2 regions of the Methylobacterium sp. 37f genome follow, and region 1 is predicted to be linked to the other one. Evidence: predicted binding sites of a transcription regulator. Region 1 holds the regulator's gene; the other holds the start of a gene.
The links. The regulator LexA, encoded in region 1, represses DNA repair genes until DNA is damaged. The targets are predictions, from matches to a motif close to TGTTCNNNNTGTGTTCNG.

Region 1 (3,417 bases):
CTTCGTCTCCAGATCGCCGAAGGTGATGACGAAGGTGTCATCCCCGGCTCCGCCGGCAACCCGGTCGCCGCCGCGACCACCCATGATGAGATCGGCGCCGGCGCCACCGTTCAGGATATCGGTGCCGTCGCCACCTTCCAGAACGTCATCCCCCGCGTCGCCACGCAGGTTGTCGTCGCCGAGGCCGGCATAGAGCCGATCGGCGCCGGTGCCGCCCTCGAGAAGGTCATCGCCCTCGCCGCCATCGAGCCCGTCGGCGCCCGCACCCCCGAGAAGGGTGTCGTTGCCGACGCCGCCATAGAGCCAATCCTTGCCGGCCCCACCGTCGATGTGATCGTCGCCCCGTCCGCCCTCGACGTAATCGTCGCCACCGAAGGCCGAGAAGGTGTCGGATTTGCTGCCGAGCCAGATCTGGTCCTTGCGATCCGTTGCGATCGGAAGGCCCTTGTCCTGAAGGAGAGCGAGGTCGAGATCCGAGATCTGCGGGCGCCACCCCCAGGGCGAATAGGGGTCCATCAGATCTTCGACGCCCGAGACATGCGCCCGCGCATCGTCGAGCTTGGCAGGGCCACCCAGGACCGTGGTTGTATTCTCGTCGTAATACACCATCGATCCGTTTTCATACCAGGCCGGCTGGAAATCGATGAACCCGATGGCATGGGCGATCTCGTGCTGGAACAGCCCGAACGCGTCGATCTTGTTGGACGGGACACCGGCTTGTCCCTGCGGATCGAAGAAGAGATCGCCGAGCTTGTCCTGGCCCAGGGTGACCTTGCCGTCCGCCTCGCCTCCATTGCCATCCCAACCCTCGCGCGCTTCGAGGATCGGGGCGAAGGTCCATCCCTGGCCGTCCCAGGCATAGCTGGGACCGGCATTGGCCAGGACATTTCCGCCGGCGAAATTGCCCATCGCGATGGCGATCTCGATCACGGCGTCGCCCTGGATGTGTTTCGCCCAGCCATCCGCCGCGCCTTGCGCCGTCGCCAGGATGAGGTCTGCTTGGCCGCCAGCGGCATTGCGGGAACTTTCACTGTCCCAATACGCAATGATTTTCGACATGTTTGCTTGGCCTTGTCGTTGTTCTGGCGTTTTTCTATAAGGGTAATCTCTATCTATAGGCAGTAAAGGACACAACGACGGGGTTTTATCTTGGTTAAGGAGAGATGAGAGGCAAGGCTTGCAGTGTATGATGCTTCGTAACGCGAACCGTCCATCGCATCGCGCCGTGCCTTTGCGGAATGCGGCGAACGGCCGATCCGGGTGCGACAGAGTCGAGAAACGCGCGCCTTCCCGGTTCGCGCCTTCCCGGTTTGCGCCTTCCCGGTTCATGCCTGCCCGACGCGCACGAAACCTGAGCGCCGTCGATCGCGGGGCAAGGTCTGCGCTCTGGCGGCCTTTCCGCCCGATCCGGATATTGCCAGAGTTGCGTCCGGGTGCTCTGGTGACCGGTGACCAGACCAACCCTACCGGCCCTGAATTGGGATCGGGCGCGCGCCACCGCGCACGAATGTCGCCTTCTTTGAGGAACTCTTGCAGAACACTTGCGGAACGTTTAACGTGTTCGTGGTTTGTTTCTGTGGTCGTCCGCCGCAGCCAATGTCTCCAACGAAGAGTGTTCCGCATGTTGACGCGTAAGCAACTGGATTTGCTCCAGTTCATCCAGCTTCGGATGCGCGAGAGCGGCGTTCCCCCGTCCTTCGACGAAATGAAGGACGCCCTCGATCTGAAGTCGAAATCGGGCATCCACCGCCTGATCACGGCCTTGGAGGAGCGGGGCTTTCTGCGGCGTCTGCCGAACCGGGCCCGCGCCATCGAGGTGATCCGGATGCCCGAGAGCCTCGGCGGTCAATCCGCCTCGGCGCGGACCGCGCCTGCGGCGGAAGTCCGTCGCTTCACCCCGAGCGTGGTCGAGGGCGGCAAGGGCAAGGGCGTGCCGGCCGGCGCCTCCATCTCACGCCTACCGACCACCCAGGCGACCGACGAGAGCGGCCGGGCCGTGACGATCCCGGTGATGGGGCGGATCGCGGCCGGTACGCCGATCTCGGCCATCCAGGAGCAGAGCCATTCGGTGACGATGTCGCCGGACTTTCTCGCGGGTGGCGAGCACTATGCCCTGGAGGTGCGCGGCGATTCGATGATCGAGGCCGGCATTCTCGACGGCGATCTCGTGGTGATCCGCAAGCAGGACACGGCGAACACCGGGGACATCATCGTGGCCCTGATCGATGACGAGGAAGCGACCCTCAAGCGCCTGCGCCGACGGGGATCGTCCATCGCTCTCGAGGCCGCCAATCCGGCTTACGAGACCCGCGTGCTCGGCCCGGATCGGGTGCAGATTCAGGGGCGCCTCGTCAGTCTCGTGCGCCGTTACTGAGGCTCTTCTCCGGTCCCTTCGCCAATTCCTTCGCCCGGCCCTTCGCCGGGCGAACCCGGTGCGTCCTTTGCTCGCCCGATCGGCGCTGCCGGCACGATGTCCGGTGCGGCACGCGCCGGTGCGTCCGTGTTGGCAGGTGCCACGGGTCGCCAGGGAACGGCCTCTCCCGGGCGCCGCGTCGTAACGATGCGGGCGCCCTCGCGCGTGAGGCGCAAGGCCGCCGCGCCGTGTGCCGCCAGGAAGGTCCGGTCGAGGACGAACGCCGCGGCGCAGCCCGGCGGGGCCGATTGGCGGCTGATCAGGATGTCGGCCCGGGCGCAATCCTCCGGGAAAGCGCGCTTGTCGGTGACGAGGCCGACCCTGCGCCCATCCGGCAGGGTCAGGGTACAGCCGAGGCCATCGCACCGGGCGTCCGGAAAGGCCGGGACGGCGCCGGCCTTCCGGGCATCGCCATCCGCTTTCAGCCATTGTTCGAGCACGAAGGCCGGCGGACGCCCCAGAGTGGCGAGGTGTCCGCTGCGATCCCGGATCGCCGCCCCGGTGCCTTCCCGATCGACGTAGATGTCGAAGCGATCGGGCGACGCCGCGAAGACGATGCCGATCGCCGCCGGGATCAACCCGAGCCAACGCAGGGACGAGGCCGGAAGGGTGAGCAGGAGGAGGCCGGCCACCAGCAGCCCCAACGCCCCCGCCCCGAAGGCCGGCACCACCACGACGGCGTGTCCGAAGCCCGCGATCCAGGTCGAGATCGACAGCATTCCGCGCACCGCCAGACCCATCGCCCACCACACCGGCTGATCCAGGGCGAACGGATAGGCGAGGATGCCGAGCACCGCCGCGGGCATCACCGCCAGGGAGACCAGCGGGAGGGTGAGCGCATTGCCGACGAGGCCGAAGGGCTGCACCGTCTGGAAATGATAGGTCGCGAAGGGCGCGGTGGCGATTTGCGCCACGAGGGTCGTGGCCAGCGTTCCGACGATCGCCGCGATCAGGAACGCGACGGCGCGGGTGATGGGACCGGCGCCCTCGCGCCGGCCGCCCTG
Region 2 (3,417 bases), on a different contig from region 1:
GATCGGCGGTGAGCCGGTCCTCTATGGTCTTCAGGCTGTCGATGCGCTGCGTGGCGACGCCGAACCAGGCGGGCGCATCGGTGAAGGACAGGGCCGTTCCCGGGATCGTGTCGAGAATGATGCGACGCAGGCGCTCGACCTCGCGGGCCGGAGCAGCCGTCTTGGCGCCATCGAGCAACGCTGCCTGGGCCGAACCTGCTCCGAGGCGGAACAGGGATTCGTAGGTGGTCTGGCCTGCACTCAGGCCCGCCAAGCGCTCATGCCCCGCGAGATCGGTCTGTCCGGCGCCGAAGATCGCTGAGGCGGTGGCGCGCTCCTGGCCTGCGAGTTCCTTGAGGGCGAGAAAGGACGAATAGGCGGCGATGCGACCGGCGAGATCGGCACTGGCGGCCACCTGGGAAACTTCGCGGACGAGGTCGAGGGCGCTGGCGATCACGCCGGAATAGGCGGCCATGTTCTGGGCCGGCGTGCGCATCAGGCCATCGACCGCCGCGCGATGCGGGCCAATGGCGGCGATCTGGGCAGTCAAGGCCTCGCTCCGGCGAGCGACGCCTGCGCCGAAGGCTCCGATATCCATGCCGGCCCGGCCTGCATCGAGGGCCGTGCGAGCTGCGTCGGTGCGCAAGCGCTGCGCATCCAGTTCCGCCCGGAACTTGGTGCCCTTCGCGCCGAGGAAGAGGCTGGAGGCTCCACGTTCCCGCTGAGTCTCGTGCACCAAGGCACTGATCCGACCCGCCATCCCGACAAGATCCTCGACCTGCCCCATCTGAGACCGCAGGCTCATCCGCTCGGTGATGGCAAGACCGACCACCACCGCGAAGGCGAGACAGGGAGCGAGTGCAACGAGCAGGATTCGGAAGCGCAGCGATGAAGTGAAACCGGCGGACATCAGACGAACCTGCTTGCAAGACGATGCAGCAATGGTTTCATTCATCGGGTAAAGGTTGCGTTGCATTACTATCATATGATGAAAATTTGGTCATAAGTGATGCAAATTTGGTAACGATGAGCCGTTTGCGTTCCGCGAAATCTGGGTTGCTCCCTCCAAGAACCTGGTGTCTTCCGTGTAGTCGCTCATGACTGAAGCCGAGGAATGGCCGCCGTCCTTACGCCCGATCGTGGTCCTGATGAGTCAGGCGGAGACTGGATCGCATTTGACCTTTGTCGGATTTGAGACGGCGCAACGGAGACAACGAAACCGGCATGTGGATCGACCGCTGTTCCACTGATCCGGCGCGGTCTCTGGCGGCGGCCGCCGATATTGTGGTTGTACGCTTTTTGTTCTAGTTGAAGAGCCGATATGCGCGGTGTGCGCCTTGCCCGCGGTTGCCTTGCGCCCGACATGCGGCGAACGGGTCGTTCCGAGACGTGCCGGGTCCCGCACCGCAGACCTTCCAAAGAGACTCCATGGCCAAAGCCAAAGCCGCCGCCAAGAAATCGCAAGCCGAGGCCGAGAAGGTCGAAGCCAAGATCGAGGCATTGTTCGACGGGGCGGCGGCGCGCGATGCGCGGGTCATTTCGGTGCGCGGCGCGCGCGAGCACAACCTGAAGAATATCGACCTGACGATCCCGCGGGATCGGCTGGTGGTCTTCACCGGTTTGTCGGGCTCCGGGAAGTCGTCGCTCGCCTTCGACACGATCTATGCGGAGGGGCAGCGCCGCTACGTCGAATCGCTCTCGGCCTATGCGCGGCAGTTCCTGGAGATGATGTCGAAGCCCGATGTCGATCAGATCGACGGCCTCTCACCGGCCATTTCGATCGAGCAGAAGACCACATCGAAGAACCCGCGTTCGACGGTCGGCACCGTCACCGAGATCTACGATTACATGCGGCTCCTGTGGGCGCGGGTCGGCATTCCCTACTCGCCTGCGACTGGCCTGCCGATCGAGAGCCAGACTGTCAGCCAGATGGTCGACCGCGTGCTGGCCCTACCGGAAAAGAGCCGGCTTTACCTGCTCGCGCCGGTAATTCGAGGCCGCAAGGGCGAGTACCGCAAGGAGATCGCGGAGTTCCAGAAGAAGGGATTCCAGCGCCTGCGCATTGACGGGGAGTATTACCCCATCGACGACGCGCCGAAGCTCGACAAGAAGCTCAAGCACGACATCGACGTTGTGGTGGATCGCATCGTGGTCCGGCCTGACATCGCCGCGCGCTTGGCCGATTCGTTCGAGACCGCCCTGGAACTGGCCGATGGCATCGCCCTGATCGAGTTTGCCGACGCGCCGGAGGGCGAAGCCCCGCGCGAGCCCATCACCTTCTCGTCGCGCTTCGCTTGTCCGGTCTCCGGCTTCACCATCGCGGAGATCGAGCCGCGTCTGTTCTCGTTCAACAATCCGTTCGGTGCCTGCCCGACCTGCGGCGGCATCGGCCATGAAATGCGGATCGACCCGGAACTCGTCATCTCTGACGCCAAGCTAAGCCTCAAACGCGGCGCTGTCGGTCCCTGGGCGAAATCGACGTCGCCCTATTATGGACAGACCCTCGACGCGCTGGCGCGCCATTACGGGTTCAAGACCACGACCGCGTGGAGCGACCTGCCCGCCAAAGCCCGCGAGGTCGTCCTCTATGGGACGCAGAACGAGGCGGTGCGCTTCGCCTACGATGATGGGATGCGGGCCTACGAGGTCAACAAGCCGTTCGAGGGCGTGATCCCGAATCTCGAGCGGCGCTACAAGGAGACAGAGAGCGATACCTCCCGCGAGGAGATCGCGCGCTTCATGAGCGAGACGCCCTGCGCCACCTGCGGCGGCAAGCGCCTGAAGCTCGAAGCGCTCTCGGTCAAGGTCGCGATGCAGGATGTGGGCGAAATCACCGCGCTGTCCGTGCGCGACGCCCATGCCTGGTTCTCGGATCTGCCGGGTAAGCTCACCGACAAGCAGAACGAGATCGCTTTCCGCATCCTCAAGGAAATTCGCGACCGTCTGACCTTCCTGATCGATGTCGGCCTCGAATACCTGACGCTGGCGCGCGGCTCCGGCTCGCTCTCCGGCGGCGAGAGCCAGCGAATCCGCCTCGCCTCGCAGATCGGCTCCGGGCTCACCGGCGTACTCTACGTGCTGGACGAACCCTCGATCGGCCTGCATCAACGCGACAACGAACGCCTGCTCGGCACCCTGAAGCGCTTGCGCGACCTCGGCAATTCCGTGATCGTGGTCGAGCACGACGAGGACGCGATCCTGCAAGCGGACTACGTCGTCGATGTCGGCCCCGGCGCCGGCATCCATGGCGGACGGATCATCGCCCAGGGCACACCCGCGGAGGTTCTGAAGAACCCGAACTCGCTCACCGCCAAATATCTCACCGGCGAGATGAGCGTGCGGGTTCCGAAGGCGCGTCGCAAGGGACGAAAGGGCACGCTGAGCCTGATCGGCGCCCGCGGCAACAATCTGAAGAACGTCTCCGTGGACATCCCCCTC

Region 2: the regulator LexA is predicted to act here: its motif matches at 1,269-1,286, upstream of uvrA (excinuclease ABC subunit UvrA).

The regions. Positions count from the first base shown of each region.
Region 1 covers NZ_JAGHKN010000002.1:31,754-35,170, reverse strand. Annotated here, with positions in the region: gene J7U37_RS01600 (calcium-binding protein) at 1-1,059, opposite strand, end outside; gene lexA (transcriptional repressor LexA) at 1,622-2,374, shown strand; partial or broken gene J7U37_RS01590 (ComEC/Rec2 family competence protein) at 2,368-3,417, opposite strand, start outside.
Region 2 covers NZ_JAGHKN010000001.1:197,435-200,851, forward strand. Annotated here, with positions in the region: gene J7U37_RS01010 (nitrate- and nitrite sensing domain-containing protein) at 1-889, opposite strand, end outside; gene uvrA (excinuclease ABC subunit UvrA) at 1,408-3,417, shown strand, end outside.